One region of the Kitasatospora sp. Xyl93 genome, then DNA from elsewhere that is predicted to be linked to it. Evidence: riboswitches for the same ligand, from Rfam matches in the RefSeq annotation. Region 1 holds a riboswitch; each other region holds the start of a gene.
What was found. A riboswitch is a leader RNA that binds a small molecule or an ion and turns the genes downstream of it on or off. The one in region 1 is predicted to bind S-adenosylmethionine.
Positions count from the first base shown of each region.

Region 2: linked by a shared signal. The riboswitch ahead of ACZ5GH_RS09530 (aminotransferase class V-fold PLP-dependent enzyme) and the one ahead of thrC (threonine synthase) in region 1 are both predicted to bind S-adenosylmethionine.
Region 3: linked by a shared signal. The riboswitch ahead of ACZ5GH_RS03920 (IclR family transcriptional regulator) and the one ahead of thrC (threonine synthase) in region 1 are both predicted to bind S-adenosylmethionine.

Region 1 is NZ_AP029185.1:4,529,482-4,535,394, forward strand. It holds gene otsB (trehalose-phosphatase) at 1-642, shown strand, start outside; gene ACZ5GH_RS20345 (alpha,alpha-trehalose-phosphate synthase (UDP-forming)) at 629-2,095, opposite strand; gene ACZ5GH_RS20350 (glucosyl-3-phosphoglycerate synthase) at 2,134-3,135, opposite strand; SAM riboswitch class I at 3,282-3,417, shown strand; gene thrC (threonine synthase) at 3,434-4,714, shown strand; gene ACZ5GH_RS20360 (MoaD/ThiS family protein) at 4,741-5,019, shown strand; gene ACZ5GH_RS20365 (cold-shock protein) at 5,553-5,756, shown strand.
Region 2 is NZ_AP029185.1:2,219,849-2,225,761, forward strand. It holds gene ACZ5GH_RS09520 (rhomboid family intramembrane serine protease) at 1-645, shown strand, start outside; gene ACZ5GH_RS09525 (Lrp/AsnC family transcriptional regulator) at 642-923, shown strand; gene ACZ5GH_RS09530 (aminotransferase class V-fold PLP-dependent enzyme) at 927-2,291, opposite strand; SAM riboswitch class IV at 2,343-2,461, opposite strand; gene trpD (anthranilate phosphoribosyltransferase) at 2,571-3,647, opposite strand; gene ACZ5GH_RS09540 (response regulator) at 3,765-4,190, opposite strand; gene ctaE (aa3-type cytochrome oxidase subunit III) at 4,587-5,207, shown strand; gene qcrC (cytochrome bc1 complex diheme cytochrome c subunit) at 5,395-5,913, shown strand, end outside.
Region 3 is NZ_AP029185.1:920,527-926,439, forward strand. It holds gene ACZ5GH_RS03905 (DUF362 domain-containing protein) at 1-163, opposite strand, end outside; gene ACZ5GH_RS03910 (hypothetical protein) at 46-699, opposite strand; gene ACZ5GH_RS03915 (threonine/serine exporter family protein) at 900-2,153, shown strand; gene ACZ5GH_RS03920 (IclR family transcriptional regulator) at 2,267-2,980, opposite strand; SAM riboswitch class I at 3,182-3,324, opposite strand; gene ACZ5GH_RS03925 (DUF7144 family membrane protein) at 3,471-3,899, opposite strand; gene ACZ5GH_RS03930 (HEAT repeat domain-containing protein) at 4,126-4,797, shown strand; gene ACZ5GH_RS03935 (MerR family transcriptional regulator) at 4,801-5,808, shown strand.

The sequences.
Region 1 (5,913 bases):
GCCGTGGTGGTGGTGACGGGGCGGCCGGCCGGGGTGGCGGTGGAGTACGGGGGGTTCGCGGGGGTGCCGGGGGTGGTGGTGCTGGGGCACTACGGGGCCGAGCGGTGGGAGGACGGCGAGCTTTCGGCGCCGGAGGTGCATCCGGGGGTGGCGCGGGTGCGGGCGGCGTTGCCGGGGTTGTTGGAGCGGGTGGGGGCGCCCGAGGGGACGTGGGTGGAGGACAAGGGGCGGGCGGTGGCCGTGCACACCCGGCGGACGGCGGCGCCGGAGGAGGCGTTGGCGCTGCTGCGGGCGCCGGTGGGGGAGCTGGCGGCGGAGCACGGGCTGGTGGTGGAGCCCGGGCGGCTGGTGCTGGAGCTGCGGCCGCCGGGGGTGGACAAGGGGGCGGCGCTGACCGGGTTCCTGCGCGAGCGGGGGGCCCGTTCGGTGGTCTACGCCGGGGACGACCTGGGGGACGTGGCGGCGTTCGCCGCGGTGGAGGAGCTGCGCGGCGAGGGTGTGGCCGGGGTGCTGGTGTGCGCCGGCGCGGTGGGGGACGCGCCGGTGCGGGAGCTGGCCGACCGGGCGGACCTGGTGGTCGCCGGGCCGGAGGGTGTGGTGGAGCTGCTGGAGTCCCTGGGGGAGGCGCTCACAGCGCGTTGAGCTGGTCCAGGAACCACTGCTGCGGGGGGAGCGCGGTGGCCGCCGCCGCCAGGCGCTTGGTGCGGTCGGCGCGCTCCTCCTGGCTCATGCCGAGGCCGGCGTGGAGGGCGTCGGCGGTGGCGATGACGTCGTACGGGTTGACGGTGAGCGCGTCGTCCCCGAGTTCGGCGTGGGCGCCGGCCTCGCGGGAGAGGACGAGGGCGCAGCCGTTGTCGGAGACCACCGGGACCTCCTTGGCGACCAGGTTCATGCCGTCGCGGATGGGGTTGACGAGCGCCACGTCGGCGAGGCGGTAGGCGGCGAGGGAGCGCGGGAAGTCGTCGTCCACGTGCAGGATCACCGGCTGCCAGGTGGGGGTGGCGAACTCGGCGTTGACGGCCTCGGCGAGCTCCCGGACCTGGGCCGTGTAGCTGCGGTACTCGGCGAGGTCGGTGCGGGACGGGTAGGCGAAGGCGATGTGCACCACCCGGTCGTGCCACTCGGGCCGGGTGCGGAGCAGGTGCCGGTAGGCCTGGAGGCCGCGGACGATGTTCTTGCTCAGCTCGGTGCGGTCGACCCGGACGATGGTGCGGCGGTCGCCGACGGCCTCGCGGAGGGCGGCCAGCCGTTCGTCGACGTCGGGGCGGTGGGCACGCTCGCGCAGGAAGTCGGCGTCGGCGCCGAGGGCGTGGACGCCCAGGTGGGTGGTGCGGCCGTCGAGGGTGACGGTGAGCGCGTCGTGGTCGACGGTCGCCCCGAGGATGTCCTCGCAGCAGGCGGCGAAGGCGCGGGCCCAGCGTTCGGTGAGGAAGCCGGCCCGGTCGGCGCCCAGGATGCCGGTGAGGACGGCCCGGGCGACGTCGTCGGGCAGCAGCCGGAAGTACTCGGGCGGGGCCCACGGGGTGTGCGAGAAGTGGCCGATCCGCAGGTCGGGGCGGATTCCGCGGAGCAGGGCCGGGGCCAGCGAGAGGTGGTAGTCCTGGACGAGGACCGCGGCCTCCGGCGCGGCTTCGGCGGCCAGCGCCTCGGCGAACGCGCCGTTGTAGGCCTGGTAGGCGGCCCATTCGGTGCGGAAGTCGGCGTCGAAGGCGGGGGCGGTCGGGGTCGCGTAGAGCAGGTGGTGGACGAACCAGAGGGTGGAGTTGGCGACGCCGTTGTAGGCGCGGGCGAAGGTCTGCGGGTCGATGTCCAGCATCCGTACGGCCTGGCCGCCGACCTCGTGGCCGGCCAGGTCGAGGCGGCCGCGGGGTGCCTCGGCGGCGGCTCTGCGGTCGGGGTCGCCGAGGGCGGCGCAGACCCAGACGGCGTTCGGGTCCTCGATGGCGGACAGCCCGGAGACCAGGCCGCCGCCGCCGCGGCGCAGGGTCAGTGTGCCGTCGTCGGAGGTGCTGAAGGACACCGGTCCCCGGTTGGATGCCACCAGGACGGAGGCGGTGCCGGTCGCGCTCGAACGGTTGGTCGTGAGATCGCCCATGGTTGGCATGTTGCCGGGGGCCCGGCGTGGCAAACCCGTCAGTGGCGGGTCGCGTATTCGGGGACGGTGTGCATCGGGGGGCGTTCCAGGGCGGTCACCGGGTGGGTGTGGGCGGTGAACGCGCGGGTCTCCGGGTGGCGGGTGAACTGGGTGAGGTGGGGGTGGACGAGGTCGGCGGAGGCCTTGAGGCGGTGGGTGCGGTCGAGGCGCTCCAGGGCGGTCCGGTAGATGGTGGCGGCCATCCGGCCGAGGGCCTGGCCGTCCTGGTGGCGGTGGTGCCGGACGCCGACGTCCACCTGGGCCAGGGCGTCCAGTCCGGCCAGATCCAGGGCGTCGACCAGCAGGCCGAGTTCGACGCCGTACCCGGTGGGGAAGGGCAGCCGTTCGAGCAGTGAGCGGCGGGCCGCGTACTCGCCGCCGAGGGGCTGGACGAACCCGGCGAGCTCCGGCCAGTGGAGGTTGAGCAGGGGGCGGGCGACGAGTTCGGTGACCCGGCCGCCGCCGGCGGGCAGCACGGCGCCCTCCGACTCCAGCGGGCGGTCGTACATGGCCTTGACCAGCTGGATCGACTCGTCGGTCAGCAGCGGGCCGACGATGCCGGAGACGAAGGCCGGGTCGAACTCGCGCAGGTCGGCGTCGACGAAGCAGACGATGTCGCCGTGGGTGACCAGCAGCGAGCGCCAGAGCACCTCGCCCTTGCCGGGGACGGCGGGCAGGCGGGGGAGGATCAGGTCGCGGTGTTCCACCCGTGCGCCGGCCTCGGCGGCGACGGCGGCGGTGGCGTCGGTGGAGCCGGAGTCCACGACGACGAGTTCGTCGACGAGCGGGAGGCGCTCCATCAGCTCGCGGCGGACGGTGCGGACGATGTCGCCGACGGTGGCCTCCTCGTCCAGGGCGGGGAGGACCACGCTGACGGTGCGGCCGGTGCGCCGCTTGGCGTCGAGGAGGGTGTGGACCGGCCGGTCGGCCGCGCTCCAGGAGCGGCGGCGCAGCCAGGACGCCGCCTGCGGCAGGAGCTCGGGGGTCGGTTCGGCGGGCACTGGGGTCTCCTCGGCGGGTCGGTGGGACATGTCATCTCGCTTGGCGGACGGTCCCGTTCAGGATTGACGCCTTCGGATACAGTCTTCGTACAGCGGTCGGACCTTTGCACACCGGGGTCGCCGCTGAGTACCACCACAATTTCACAAGCTCATCCAGAGGGACTGAGGGAACGGCCCGTTGACGTCCCGGCAACCTTCTCGCGCGGCTGTCGACGACAGGCCCCGGCGGGACAGGTGCCAATTCCGGCCCGTGTCGCGACCGCGCCACGGGGAAGATGAGGAGAGAGGCCTCGCCGTCATGGCTATCGACACCGCCGCACCCGTTTCCGTCGACCTCGGCCCCGCCGCCGCGCTGTCCTGTCGCGAGTGCGGCACCCGCTTCCCGCTCGGCCCCAGCTTCGCGTGCCTGGAGTGCTTCGGCCCGCTGGAGATCGCCTACGAGTTCGGCAGCGAGGGCGCCGAGGAGCTGCGCAAGCGGATCGAGGCCGGTCCGGCCTCCATCTGGCGTTACGCGCCGCTGCTGCCGGTTCCGGCCGACGTGGCGTCCAAGCCCAACCTGAACCCGGGGTGGACCCCGCTGGTGAAGGCGGACAACCTGGGCCGGGAGCTCGGTTTCACCGCCCAGCTGCACGTCAAGGACGACTCCGGGAACCCGACCCACTCGTTCAAGGACCGGGTGGTCGCCTGCGCGATCGAGGCGGCCCGGGCGTTCGGGTACACCACGCTGTCCTGCTCCTCCACCGGCAACCTGGCCGGTGCGGTGGGGGCGGCGGCGGCCCGGGCCGGGTTCCGGTCCTGCGTGTTCATCCCGCACGACCTGGAGCAGGGCAAGGTCGTCATGGCCGGGGTGTACGGCGGCGAGCTGGTCGGCATCGAGGGCAACTACGACGACGTGAACCGCTTCTGCTCGGAGCTGATCGGCGACGCGGCCGGCGAGGGCTGGGGCTTCGTCAACGTGAACCTGCGGCCGTACTACGGCGAGGGCTCCAAGACGCTGGCGTACGAGATCTGCGAGCAGCTCGGCTGGCGGCTGCCGGAGCAGATCGTGGTCCCGATCGCCTCGGGCTCGCAGCTGACGAAGATCGACAAGGGGCTCCAGGAGCTGATCAGGCTCGGCCTGGTCGAGGACCGGCCGTACAAGGTCTTCGGCGCCCAGGCCGAGGGCTGCTCGCCGGTGTCGGCCGCGTTCAAGGCCGGCCGGGACGTGATCAAGCCGGTCAAGCCGGACACCATCGCCAAGTCGCTGGCGATCGGCAACCCGGCCGACGGCCCGTACGTGCTGGACATCGCCCGCCGCACCGGCGGCGCGGTCGAGGACGTCACGGACGCCGAGGTCGTGGCGGCGATCCGGCTGCTGGCGCGGACCGAGGGGATCTTCGCCGAGACCGCGGGCGGGGTGACCGTCGGCGTGCTGAAGAAGCTGGTCGAGACCGGACAGCTGGATCCGGCCAAGGAGACCGTCGCGATCAACACCGGCGACGGCCTGAAGACCCTGGACGCCGTCTCCGACGCCGGGATGACCGCCGTCATCCGCCCGACGCTGGACTCGTTCCGCGCCGCCGGCCTCGCGTCCGCCTGAACCACCCGCCCCCCGCAAGGAGAGTCATGAGCGCCAACGTCCGCATCCCCACCATCCTGCGCACCTACACCGGCGGCGCCGCCGAGGTGACCGCCGAGGGCGCCACCCTGGCCGAGGTCATCGCCGACCTGGAGAAGAACCACGCCGGCATCTCGGCCCGCATCCTGGACGACACCGGCAAGCTGCGCCGCTTCGTGAACGTCTACGTGAACGACGACGACGTGCGCTTCGCCGAGGGTCTGGCGACCGCGATCGGGGACGGCGCCGGAATCTCGATCATCCCGGCGGTGGCCGGCGGCTGCTGAGCCGTTCGCGAGAACCCGCGGTCGCCCGCGCGTACGGAATTCTCCGTATGCGCGGGCGACCGCTCGCATTCTTGCGGGAATATTTCCGGGTCGAGTCGGAGTAGAGTGTCGCTCGGCTGGGAACAAGGTTTCCCTTTCGGCCCCCGCAGTGCTCGGCCCGGGGGCGCCCGGCCCGCCGGACCGGCCCGTGAAACATGTCAGGCGGATGTCAGAATTCCCGCGGACATTTGAGTAATTCGTCCGCTATGTCCGGCGTGGAATGCCGAGATTATTCCGATTCGGCCCGTACTGTCCCCCGGCGCCTTGCCGGAATTACCGGCGGTTGACCCTGTTGCAGAGGGCGTCGGTCCGGATACATTCAGCGGCGGTCGACGCAATCACCCGCTCACCGGAAGCCGCCTGGCGTCCCGCGCGGAGGGTTGCGGCGTGCACGGCTGCGCCCAGGGGGGGTTCCCCGGGCCGGCCTTCAACCAACCCGGGCCCGCGACCTGCGGGCGCGTGAAGGGCCCAGCACAGCACTAGGGGAGTTCGGAATGGCTCAGGGCACCGTCAAGTGGTTCAACGCGGAGAAGGGCTACGGCTTCATCGCGGTCGACGGTGGTGCGGACGTCTTCGTCCACTACAGCGCGATCCAGATGGACGGCTACCGCACCCTCGAGGAGGGCCAGCGGGTCGAGTTCGAGATCTCCCAGGGACAGAAGGGCCCGCAGGCGGACATGGTCCGCGCCGCGGGCTGACGCCTTCCGACCCCAGGAGCTCGGCGCGGCCCTACGGCTGGTGACCACTCGCTTCTCGACGGGCCCGTACGACGCGTGTCGTACGGGCCCGTCGGCGTTCCCGGCGGGCTCCGGGGGCGGCCCCGGCGGCGGCTCGCGGATCGTCGATTGGGCTTGC
Region 2 (5,913 bases), 2.3 Mb from region 1:
CAGCGCTGGGGCGCGATCCCGGCCGAGGTGCTGGCCGGACGGCCGCTGACCGCCGGACAGCTGGCCGAGGCCCCCGACCCGGTGCCCGGCTGCCCGGCCGCGCCGACCCCGGGCAAGCACCCGGCCCTGTCAGTCCTCAGCGGGCTCTTCCTGCACGCCGGCTGGCTGCACCTGCTGGGGAACCTGCTCTTCCTCCAGGTCTTCGGCCCCACCGTCGAACGGCGGCTGGGCCGGGCCCGGTACGCCGTCTTCTACCTGGCCGCCGGCAGCCTGACCACGTACGGCTTCGCGCTCGCCGAGGCGCACTCGCCGAACTCCACCCGGGTGCTCATCGGGGCCTCCGGGGCGATCGCCGCCGCCCTCGGCGCCTACCTGCGCCTCCACCCCCGGGCCCGGGTGACCACCCTCGTCCCGCTGCTGCTCTTCCTGCCGTTGCGCTTCCCGGCCTGGCTGGTGCTCGGCCTCTGGTTCGCCCTGCAGTGGTGGTCGGTGCACTCGGCCGGGCCCGGGGTGGCGTACCTGGTCCACGTGATCGGCTTCTCCGCCGGGTTCCTCTACGCCTGCACCGTGGTCCGCCACCCCCCGCGACGACCCGGCGGACGCCCGATACGCTGGCGGCACCTCACAAAGGAGCCCGAACTGTGATCACCGCCATCGTCCTGATCAAGACCAGTGTCGACCGCATCCCGGAGATCGCCGAGTCCATCGCCGCCATCGACGGCGTGAGCGAGGTCTACTCGGTGACCGGGGGCTACAACCTGGTGGCGATGGTGCGGGTGCGCCGGCACGACGACCTGGCCGAGGTCATCCCGGGCCGGCTGAACAAGGTCCCGGGTGTCGCCCACACCGAGACCCAGATCGCCTTCCGCACCTACTCCCAGCACGACCTGGAGGCCGCCTTCGCCCTCGGCCTGGACGAGTAGCGCTCAGCCCTCGCGCTGAGTGTCCGCGACGCAGCGGCCGCCCTCGTTGCGGTAGTTCCAGGCCGCGCCGTCCGTGACCAGTTCCCGGACGGCGGTGAGGAAGCGGTCGACGTGCTCGTCCGGCGTCCCGGCGCCGAAGCTCACCCGGATCGCGTTCAGGCTGCGCTCGCCCGGCAGCGAGGGATCGGGCGCCCCGCACTCGGACGGGGCCACGTCCTCGTCCCCGAGCAGCGTGCGCACCAGCGGGTGGGCGCAGAACAGGCCGTCGCGCACCCCGATGCCGTACTCGGCGGACAGCGCGGCCGAGAAGTGCGAGCTGTTCCAGCCCCGGACGACGAAGGACAGCACGCCGACCCGCGCCGAGCCCTCCCCGAACAGGTTGAGCACCTTGACCTGCGGGATCGCGGCGAGGCCGGCGGTCAGGCGGGTGATCAGCTGCTGCTCGCGGGCCTCCAGCGCGTCGAAGCCGGCCTCGGTCAGCGCCCGGCAGGCCGAGGCGATCGCGTAGGCGCCGATGACGTTCGGCGAGCCGGCCTCGTGCCGCGCGGGCCCGGTGTGCCACTGCACGGCCACCGAGCCGTCGGCCTCCCGGGCCACCGTCCGGGTCGCCCCGCCGCCGGCCAGGTACGGCTCGGCCCCGTCCAGCCAGTCCGCCCGGCCGGCCAGCACCCCGGCGCCGAACGGCGCGTAGATCTTGTGGCCGGAGAAGGCGACCCAGTCGACGTCCAGCTCGCGCACCGAGACCCGGTGGTGCGGCGCCAGCTGGGCGGCGTCCAGCACCACCCGGGCGCCGTGCCGGTGCGCGGTCTCCGTCAGCTCGGCGACCGGCCACAGCTCGCCGGTGACGTTGGAGGCGCCGGTGACGCAGAGCAGCTTGGGGCCCTCGGGCGCCCCGGCGAGCGCGGCGTCCAGCGCGGCCACCGCCTCGGCCCGCGAGCGCGGCGCCCGCAGGTAGCTGACGTCCAGTCCGGCGTGCGCCCAGGGCAGCAGCGAGGCGTGGTGCTCGGTCTCGAAGGCGAACACCCGGGTGCCGGCCGGGACGGCGGCGGCCAGCAGGTTGAGCGAGTCGGTGGTGGCCCGGGTGAAGACCACCTGGTCGCCCTCGCGCAGGTCGAGGAACTCGCCGACAGTGCGGCGGCTCTGCTCGAACAGGTCGGTGGACAGCTGGGAGAGGTACCCGGCCCCGCGATGGACGCTGCCGTAGTACGGCGCGTAGGCGGCGACGTCGTCCCACACCCGCTGGAGCGCCGGCGAGCTGGCCGCGTAGTCGAGCGCCGCGTAGCCGACCTTCTCACCGCCGGCGAGCGGGACCTGGACGTCGGCGCCGAGGACCGGGAGCGGGGAGAGGACTTCGGTGACGAGGGACATGGGGATGCACTCCTTCGGGGGTAAGGGACCCCGGGAGTGCCAGTCGTCGGGTGTCCGCGCTTGTCGCACGGACGATCTGCCGTGGCGACCCGGTCCTCACCCAGGGCACCCCGCCACGGACGGAGGGTTGCCGGACAGCAAGCTGGGGCTTGGCGCTGTCACTCATGACCTGGCGAAGACTCTAGGCCGCGTCCAGCGGGCGGTCAAACGGGCATCCAGCATGCGGACAGCACCGGAGCCCGGGCCGGCGTACCCGGCCCGGGCTCCCCAACTGCCGTCTCAGATCCGGCTGGTGGCCTCCGACCAGCGCCGCAGCAGGTCCTGCGCGGCGCCCGAGTCGATCGCCTTCGCGGCCCGCTCCATGCCGGCCGCCAGCTGCTCGCCCAGCGGCGCGTCGCCGAGGTCCAGCGCGACCAGCGCGGCCGCCGTGTTCAGCAGGACGGCGTCCCGCACCGGCCCGTGCTCCCCCGCCAGCAGCCGCCGCGCGACCTCGGCGTTGTACGAGGCGTCCGCCCCGCGCAGCGCCTCGATGCCGACCAGCTCGATGCCGACGTCCCGCGGGTCGAAGGTGGTCTCGGTGACCACCCCGTCGCGCACCAGCCACACCTGCGAGGTGGTGGTGATGGTCAGCTCGTCCAGCCCGTCGTCGCCGCGGAAGACCAGCGCCGTCGCGCCCCGCCGGGCCAGCACCCCGGCGATCAGCCCGGCCAGCCGGGTGTCGAAGCAGCCGATGGCGTGCGCGGTGACCTTGGCCGGGTTGGTCAGCGGACCGAGGATGTTGAAGGCGGTCGGCACCCCGAGGTCGCGCCGGGCGGTGGCGGCGTGCCGCATCGAGGGGTGGAACTTCGCCGCGAAGCAGAAGGTGAGCCCGACCTCCTCGGCCACCTCGGCGACCCGCCGGGAGGAGAGGTCCAGCGCCACGCCGAGCTTCTCCAGCACGTCCGAGGAGCCGCTGGTCGAGGAGGCCGACCGGTTGCCGTGCTTGACCACCTTGGCGCCGGCGGCCGCCGCGACGATCGCCGACATGGTGGAGATGTTGACGGTCTTCGCCCGGTCCCCGCCGGTGCCGACGATGTCCACGGCCGGGCCGGGGATGTCCAGCGGCTCGGCGTGCTCGTACATCGCGTCGACCAGGCCGGCGATCTCCTCGACCGACTCGCCCTTGGCCCGCAGCGCGACCATGAACCCGGCCACCTGGACGGGGGACGCCTCGCCGCTCATGATCCGGTCCATCGCCCACGCGGTGGACGAGCGGTCGAGGTCCTCCCCCTGCAGCAGCGCCGACAGGATGTCCGGCCAGGTGCGGACCACCTGCGCGGGGTCGCTACCGCCGTTCGCAGGGTTCACGTTCACCATGGCTGACTCCAGCTGTTGTCGGTTCCCCGCTCCGGGGGGACGTCCGTACGGATGGAGCCAGCCTATCGAGCGAAGCGGTCGCTTCTAACCCCGTCTTTTCTAGTTGCCGGGCGGACTTCAGCGGACGGCCGGAGTCCGCTTCGCCACCCTCGCCCGCAGCAGGACGGCGGCCGCCTCGGCCAGCGCCACCGGGTCCACCGGGTGGGAGATGGCGGCGTCCGCCCGGCTCCAGGCGGCGAGCCAGGAGTCCTGCGGCCGGCCGATCAGCACCAGCACCGGCGGGCAGCCGTAGATCTCGTCCTTGAGCTGGCGCCCGAGGCCCAGCCCGCCGGCCGGGACGGCCTCGCCGTCCAGCACGCAGAGGTCCACTCCCCCCTTCTCCAGCGCCTTGAGCACCGCGGGGGTGGTCGCGCACTCCAGGTAGGACAGTTCCGGAAGATCCTCGGCGGGCCGGCGGCCGAGCGCCGTCAGCACCTGCTCACGGGTGTTGCGGTCGTCGCTGTAGACGAGGACGGTGAGCGTCTCATCGGTCGTGTACGCCATGGGCCCTGCTCCCTCAAGTGTGATCCGGACCACGTTCGCCTGATCCGGATGCTACTCCGGATCACCCGCCGCCGAGCCCCCCTCGCGCACGTTCCTCCCCGAACCGCCGCGCCCCGGGCTCACTCGCCCGGAGGACGGCCCGTCACCCGACCCCGCCCAGTCCACCCGTACGGCCGACCCGGCGCCCGCTCCCCTACCTCCTACGGCTACTCCGACCGGGCAACGACGCGCCGGGCAACGGGGTCGCGGGCCCCTCCGAGGAACCGTCAGAAAAGGGACACGCCGCTGCTCAGCCCCCGTCCGGACACCCCGTCGCCCCCCAAGCGGGCATACCGCACGCACCGGACACTCCGAGGGACACCCCCCGACGTGAAGACGGAATAAGGGACCGACATAATGTCCGTCGTGGCGACAGCAACAGCAGTAGAAACCGGGCACGCGCACGGATCGGTCAACCGGCCGAACATGGTCAGCGTCGGAACGATCGTCTGGCTCAGTTCCGAGTTGATGTTCTTCGCGGCCCTCTTCGCGATGTACTTCACGCTCCGCTCCGTCAAGGGGCCGGAGTTCTGGACCGAGAAGGCCCACGCCCTCAACGTGCCCTTCTCCTCGGTCAACACCACGATCCTGGTGCTCTCCTCGCTCACCTGCCAGCTCGGCGTGTTCGCTGCCGAGCGCGGTGACGTGAAGAAGCTCCGGGCGTGGTTCATCCTCACGTTCGCCATGGGCGCGGTCTTCATCGGCGGCCAGGTCTTCGAGTACACCGAGCTGGTCAAGAAGGACGGCCTCTCGCTGTCCTCCGACCCGTACGGCACGGTGTTCTACCTGACCACCGGCTTCCACGGGCTGCACGTGACGGGTGGTCTGATCGCCTTCCTGCTGGTCCTGGGACGGACGTACGCAGCCAAGCGCTTCACGCACGAGCAGGCCACCGCCGCGATCGTCGTGTCGTACTACTGGCACTTCGTCGACGTCGTGTGGATCGGCCTGTTCGCGACCATCTACCTGATCAAGTAACCAGCTGATCAGGTCGCTGGCCACCGGCTGCGGCCCCCGCCCTCACCGGCGACGGGCCGCTTCTGCCGGTGCCGACGCTCCCACCGACCGACCGCGCGCGCAGCCCTAGACAGGCAGCCTCGTGCCGGCCAGACCGGCCGCCGGGTGCACCCACCAGTCGACCAGATCCTGACACCGGGGTTATTCCGTGAAAAAGCTCTCCGCACGACGGCGCCACCCATTGGCGGCGCTGGTCGTCCTACTTCTCGCCCTGGCGGCAACCGGGGGGCTGTACGCCGCGTTCGCGCCCGCCGACAAGGCGCAGGCCGACGTCGCCGCGCAGTCGCTCGCGATCGATGAGGGCAAGAAGCTCTTCGCCGTGGGCTGCTCCTCCTGCCACGGCCTGAACGGCCAGGGCAGCAGTGACGGTCCGAGCCTGGTCGGCGTCGGCTCCGCCGCTGTCGACTTCCAGGTCGGCACCGGCCGCATGCCGGCCCAGCAGCCCGGCGCCCAGGTCCCGCGCAAGAAGAACATCTACACGCAGGCCGAGATCGACCAGCTCGCCGCCTACGTCGCCTCCCTCGGCCCCGGCCCGGTGACCCCGAAGGAGGAGCAGTTCACCTCGACCAACCCCGAGGACATCTCCAAGGGTGGCGAGCTGTTCCGCACCAACTGCGCCCAGTGCCACAACTTCGCCGGCCAGGGCGGTGCCCTGACCAAGGGCAAG
Region 3 (5,913 bases), 3.6 Mb from region 1:
TCCGCAGCGGTCTGCCGACCTGCGATCCGGCGCAGCCGTGGCTGCTCACCACGGCGTCGACGAGGTGGAAGTCCGGTGGGTGGGTGCGCAGCAGGTCCACGACGACCTCGGCACCGTCGCGCCGGGCGCGGTAGTGGTGGTGCTTGTCGTCCTGCGGGAGCACGCCGAACAGGTTGGCCAGGCACAGCGCGTAGCCGAACTCCGATGGGTGCTGTTCTTCGCGATGTTGATCCGGAAGCCCGCCTCCAGCCAGCCGCGCGCCATCCCGCTGCCGTGCAGCACCGAGGAGTCGGGGAACCCGGCCGGTTCGACGTCCTCCGCCAGGTCCACGACGCGGTAGGCGTTGCCCTGCGGGGTGCGCCCCGTGTAGCCGAGCCGACGGCAGGCTTCGGGGAGCCCGGGGCCGGCCAGCCAGGTGTCCGGGCCGCAGCGGGCGGCGCCGACGGCGACGTCCCGGTAGCCGCGGTCGTGCAGCAGGTCGATCAGGTGCTCCACCAGGGCGGCGTCGACGGCGGTCGCCGGATCGCCGTACCCGGAGGCGCCCGGTGCCAGCAGCACCGCGAGCGTCCCCGGCTCGCCGTGCGCCCGCTCGGCGAGCCGTTCCCAGAGACCGGCCCGGGCGACCGCCTCGGCGAGCAGGTCGGCGGCGGAGAGCGGTCGGACCCGGGTGGAGCGGGCCACGGCGGCGACGACGGTCACATCTCCCCCAACGCCGGAGGACGGTCTTCCCGCGTGCGGTCGAACCGTCACGGATTCACCGGAAGGCATCCCGAAACAGGTCCAGGCGATGCTACTGCCCGGAGCCGGGAGGCCGGGTGGGACACGCGCTCGACCGGTCCATGACCGAACAGACCGGGGCAGAGTCGGTCCGAACCGGGCAGGGTGGGACGATATCCGCCATGTCTAGCAAGTCTCCGTCGGCCCGGGTCCTCGACGCCCCGCCCGAGCCGCTCCACCGTCTGCTCCTCGACCTGGGCGAGGCCCTGCTCGGCGGTGGCCTGCCCGTCCACGACGTCGAGGAGGAACTCCGTGGGCTGGCACGGGCGTCGGGGGCTCCGGAGGCGCGGGTCGCCGCGCTGACCAACGGGCTGTTCGTCTCGCTCGGCCCGGACGGGGCCACCAGGTTCCAGCCGGTCGGCGGTGCGCTGCGGTTCGAGCAGACGGCCGACGTCCTCCACCTGGTGCACCGGCTGCGGGCGGGCGAGCTCGACGGGCCCCGGGCGCTCGCCGAGCTGGACCGGATCCGGCGGGCGCCGGCCCGCTGGCCCGCGTGGGTGGCGGACCTCGGGGCGCTGCCGGTCGGCGTGGGGGTCTGCCTCTTCCTCCAGCCGGTGGCGGCGAACGTCCTGGCGGCCGGGCTCGGCTCGCTGATCGTGGTGGGGCTGACCGTGCTCGCCCGGCGGTTCCCGTACCTGCGGCCGCTGCTGCCCGTCACGGCCGGGTTCCTGGTCGCCCTGCTGGTCCTGGGGCTCGCGCGGGCGTCGCTGCTGGACGGCCCGCTGCGGACCATCGTGGCCACCCTGGCGATCCTGCTGCCGGGCGGGCTGCTGGTCACCGGGCTGTCCGAGATCGCCGCGGGCGCGGCCAGCGCGGGCACCGCCCGGCTGGTGTCCGGCGCGGTCCAGCTGGCGCTGTTCCTCGCCGGGGTGGCCGCGGCCGCGACGGCGATCGGCATGCCGGCCACCGCGCTGGCCAACGTCCAGGTCGCCGAGCCCAGCTGGTGGGTCATCGCGCTGGGCCTGGCGATCGCGGTGGCCGGCGTGGTGGTCAACGTCCACACGCCGCCCTCGACCATCCCGTGGATCGTCGCCGTGATCGCGGTCAGCGCCACCGCCCAGGTGGCGGTGGGGTCGGCGCACGGCGCGGCGATCGGTGGCCTGGCCGGGGCGGTCGCCGCCGCGGTCGCGGCCACCCTGGTGCACTGGCTGCCGGGCGGGCCGCTCGGGCAGGTGCTCTACCTCCCGGCGTTCTGGATCGTGGTGCCGGGCTCCTTCGGCCTGTTGAACACCGCGCAGATCGAGGTCGGCAACGGCGCCCAGTCGGTCCTGGCGGCCGTCTCGGCGGTGTTCGGAGTGTCGATCGGCACGCTGATCGGCGCCGTGATCAGCCGGATCCCCCGTCCCTGCCGCGCCGGGCTGCTGTCCCGAGCCTGAGCCGTCCCGCCGGGACCGGGCCTCAGCCCTCCCGCCGGGACCGGGCCGGAGCCTCGACCCGGGAACCGGGCCCTGGGGCGCGCGGAGGTGCGCCCCAGGGCCCGGAGTTCTTCTCAGGGGTGGCGCAGGGCCTCGGTGAGGCGGTGGGCCGCCTCGACGACGGCCTGGGAGAGGGTGGCGCCGGGATGCCGGGTGAGGCGTTCGATCGGCCCGGACACCGAGACCGCGGCCACCACCCGGTTGGACTGGCCGCGCACGGGCGCGGAGACCGAGGCCACCCCGAGCTCGCGCTCGCCCACGGACTGGGCCCAGCCGCGCCGCCGTACGCCGCTCAGGGCCGTGGCGGTGAAGCGGGCGCCCTGCAGACCGCGGTGGAGGCGCTCGGGCTCCTCCCAGGCGAGCAGGATCTGGGCCGCGGAGCCGACCTTCATGGGGAGCGTGATGCCCACCGGCACGGTGTCGCGCAGGCCGGAGAGCCGCTCGGCGGCGGCCACGCAGATCCGCACCTCGCCCTGCCGGCGGTAGAGCTGGGCGCTCTCGCCGGTGACGTCCCGCAGGTGGGTGAGCACCGAGCCGGCCGCGGCCAGCAGCCGGTCCTCGCCGGCGGCCGCCGAGAGCTCGCCGAGCCGGGGGCCGAGCATGAACCGGCCCTGCATGTCCCGGCTGACCAGGCGGTGGTGTTCGAGCGCGACGGCCAGGCGGTGGGCGGTGGGCCGCGCCATGCCGGTGGCGGCGACCAGGCCGCCCAGCGTGACGGGGCCGGCCTCCAGGATGCCGAGGATCGAGGTGACCTTGTCGAGCACGCCGACGCCGCTCGTGTTCTCCATGGGTGGGGTACTCCAGTCTCAGGGCCCGGGAGCAGCGGGTCGGCGCTGCTCACCGGTGGCTCCGGGTGGGGAGCCGGGGGGTGGTCAGCGAGGACGGGCCGGGGAAGTCGGCCGATTGCCTGCGCCGGGCACGAGACGGGTACGCGAAAGGGCCGGGGCGGGAAGCGCCCGGGCGAAGGACAGCACAGAGAGCACCGTGTCTCCTCATCTTTCCCGCGCCACAGTGGCGACAGGCCGGAGTTGGCACTGACCCCGGACGGCACGGCGCGTACTTCGGACGCCGGGTCGAACGGGGAGTTGCCGGGGCTTCGTAGGGCCGGTCCCTCCACCCCTCTGGATGATTCGCCAGGAACGATACAAGACTCCCCGGGGCGCTCGGCAAGCCCCCCGCCCACACGTGCGTCCGCCTGCCGGGCGACGGGCGTCCGGCAGGCGGCGGATCGGGCGGGCGAGGGGGGCGGGCGGACCGGGCGGAGGAGTGCGCTGCCGGTCAGGCTGGCCTGTCCACCCGTCCGACGCACAGCGCCCAGATGACCAGGGCGTCGACCGCGATCAGGACGATGGCCCAGACGGGGTAGTAGGGCAGCCAGAGGAAGTTGGCGAGCATGCCCAGCCCGGCGACGACGACGCCGACGACGCGGGCCCAGACGGCGCCGCTGAAGACCGCCACACCGGCCACCACCACGACGACGCCGAGGATGAGGTGGATCCATCCCCACCCCTCGGTGTTCATCGAGTACACGTAGCTGCGGGTGACGATCAGCAGACCGTCCTTGCGGACGGCCGCGGCCCCCTGGAAGACCGCCATCATGCCGGCCGTGATCAGCATGACCCCCGCGAAGACGGTCCACCCGCTCGCGTGGGGGTACCGCTCGGGGCCCCTGGCGACGGGGCCGGCTCCGGTAGCACTACTGGCCATGACATGGGCTCCTTCGGTGGCAGCCGCCTCGCGGACACGGGGAGACGGGGGGAGGGCAGCCGGGCGGCGGTGCTCCGGGAGCGCGGGGACGTGCACCCGCGTCGGCGGAGCCCCGTATTCACGGTAAGACCGGACTCCCCATCCCGCCGCCGTGGGCCGCGTGCCCGGGTCCGCTTGACCTTGTCACGGTGGCAAGCCCTTCACTGTGGCCCAGGAGGTGGTCCTGATGACCAGGGCGGAAGAGGACACGGACACGGTGCGGGCGCTCCGGGGGCTGGCGCACGACGACCCGTCGGTGCGGCTGCGGGCGGCGCTGGCCGTCGGCACGAGCCCGCGGCCGGGGCTCGTCGGCGGGCTCGTCGAGCGGTGCGCGGTCGAACCCGAGTTCCTCGTACGGGAGATGCTCACCTGGGCGCTCACCCGGTACGAGGCGGCGGTGACCGTCCCGCTGCTGCTCGGCGAGGTCCGCTCGGAGCGCGCGCAGGCCCGGAGCCAGGCCCTGCACACGCTGTCCAAGATCGGGGACCGCCGGGCCTGGCCGGCGGTCACCCCGGCGCTGCTGGCCGACGCCGACGAGGAGGTGGCCCGCAGCGCCTGGCGGGCCGCCGTCGTGCTGGTGCCCGAGGGTGGCGAACGCGAGCTGGCCGTAGGCTTGGCGGCTCAGCTCGGACGCGGCGGACACGAGACACGGCTGAGCCTGAGCCGGGCGCTGATCGGGCTCGGGGAGGTGGTGCTGCCGGTGCTGGCCACCGCGGCGACGGACCGCGACCCCCGGGTGCGCGCCCACGCGCTCGCCACGGAACGGCTGTGGCACGACCCGGACGCCGGCTTCGAGTCGGCGATCGAGGAGGCGAAGCGCACGGTGGCCCTCGGCGGGGGCGGCCGGGAGGGACGGTAGGCAGTGTTGATCGGCGACGTCGCGCGGAGGTCCGGGGTCAGCGCCCGCATGCTCCGGCACTACGAATCGCTCGGACTGGTGCGGCCGACGGAGCGCACCGACTCGGGTTACCGCCGGTACTCGGACGAGGACATCCGGCGGATCTTCCACATCGAGAGCCTGCGGTCGCTGGGCCTGTCGCTGCGCGACGTCGGGCGGGCCCTCGACGATCCCGGCTTCGCGCCCGCGGAGCTCGTCGACGACCTGATCCGCCGGACCCGCGAGCGCATCGCGGCGGAGACGGAGCTGCTCACCCGGCTGCGCCGGATCGACGCCGCGGAACCCGCCGGCTGGGAGGAGGCCCTCCGGGTCGTCGCGCTGCTCCAGGGCCTGGAGTCGAAGAGCCCGGGGGCCCGCCAGCGCGCGGCCCTGTCCGTCGGCGAGGCCGTCCCGGTGCCGGCGGAGGCGCTGGTCGAGGCCGTCCTGGGCGAGTCGGACCCGCACGTCGCCGGTGCCCTCCGCTGGGCGCTGGCGCAGGCCGGCGAGGACGGCGCGGCCCTGCTCGCGGAGGGCCTGCGGGCACCCGCGGCCGAGGTGCGCGAACGGGCCGTCCGCTGCCTCGCCGAGCTGCCGGACGGTACGGCGACCGCGCTGCTGCGGGACGCCCTCGGCAGCCCCGACGCCGTGGTCCGCGGGTACGCGGCCCTGGCGCTCGGGGCCCGGGGCGTGGCGGAGGCCGTGCCGACGCTCATCGGCATGGTCGTCGAGGCAGTGAACGACGCCGACGCGGCCGACGCGCTGGGCGCGCTGGCGGGCGACCCGGCGCTGGCGGAGCGGATCGCCACCGGTCTGGTCGACCGCCTCGCCCACGACGCCGTCGGACCGGACGCCCGCCGGCGGCTGACCCAGGCGCTCGCGGAGGTCCCGGGGAGCACGACGTCCCGCGCCCTGGAGGAGCTGTCGCGGGACGAGGACCGTGCGGTCTCGCTCACCGCGACGTACATTCTCAAGCTGCGCGACGACACGCGGTAGTCCGTACCGCGGCCGGGGTGGGTTCCAGAGGGGCGGGTTCGATCGTGGTGGGGGTGGCGTGACAGGGGCCGGGCGGTTCCGTCGGCAGCGGCGGTTGTTCCTCTC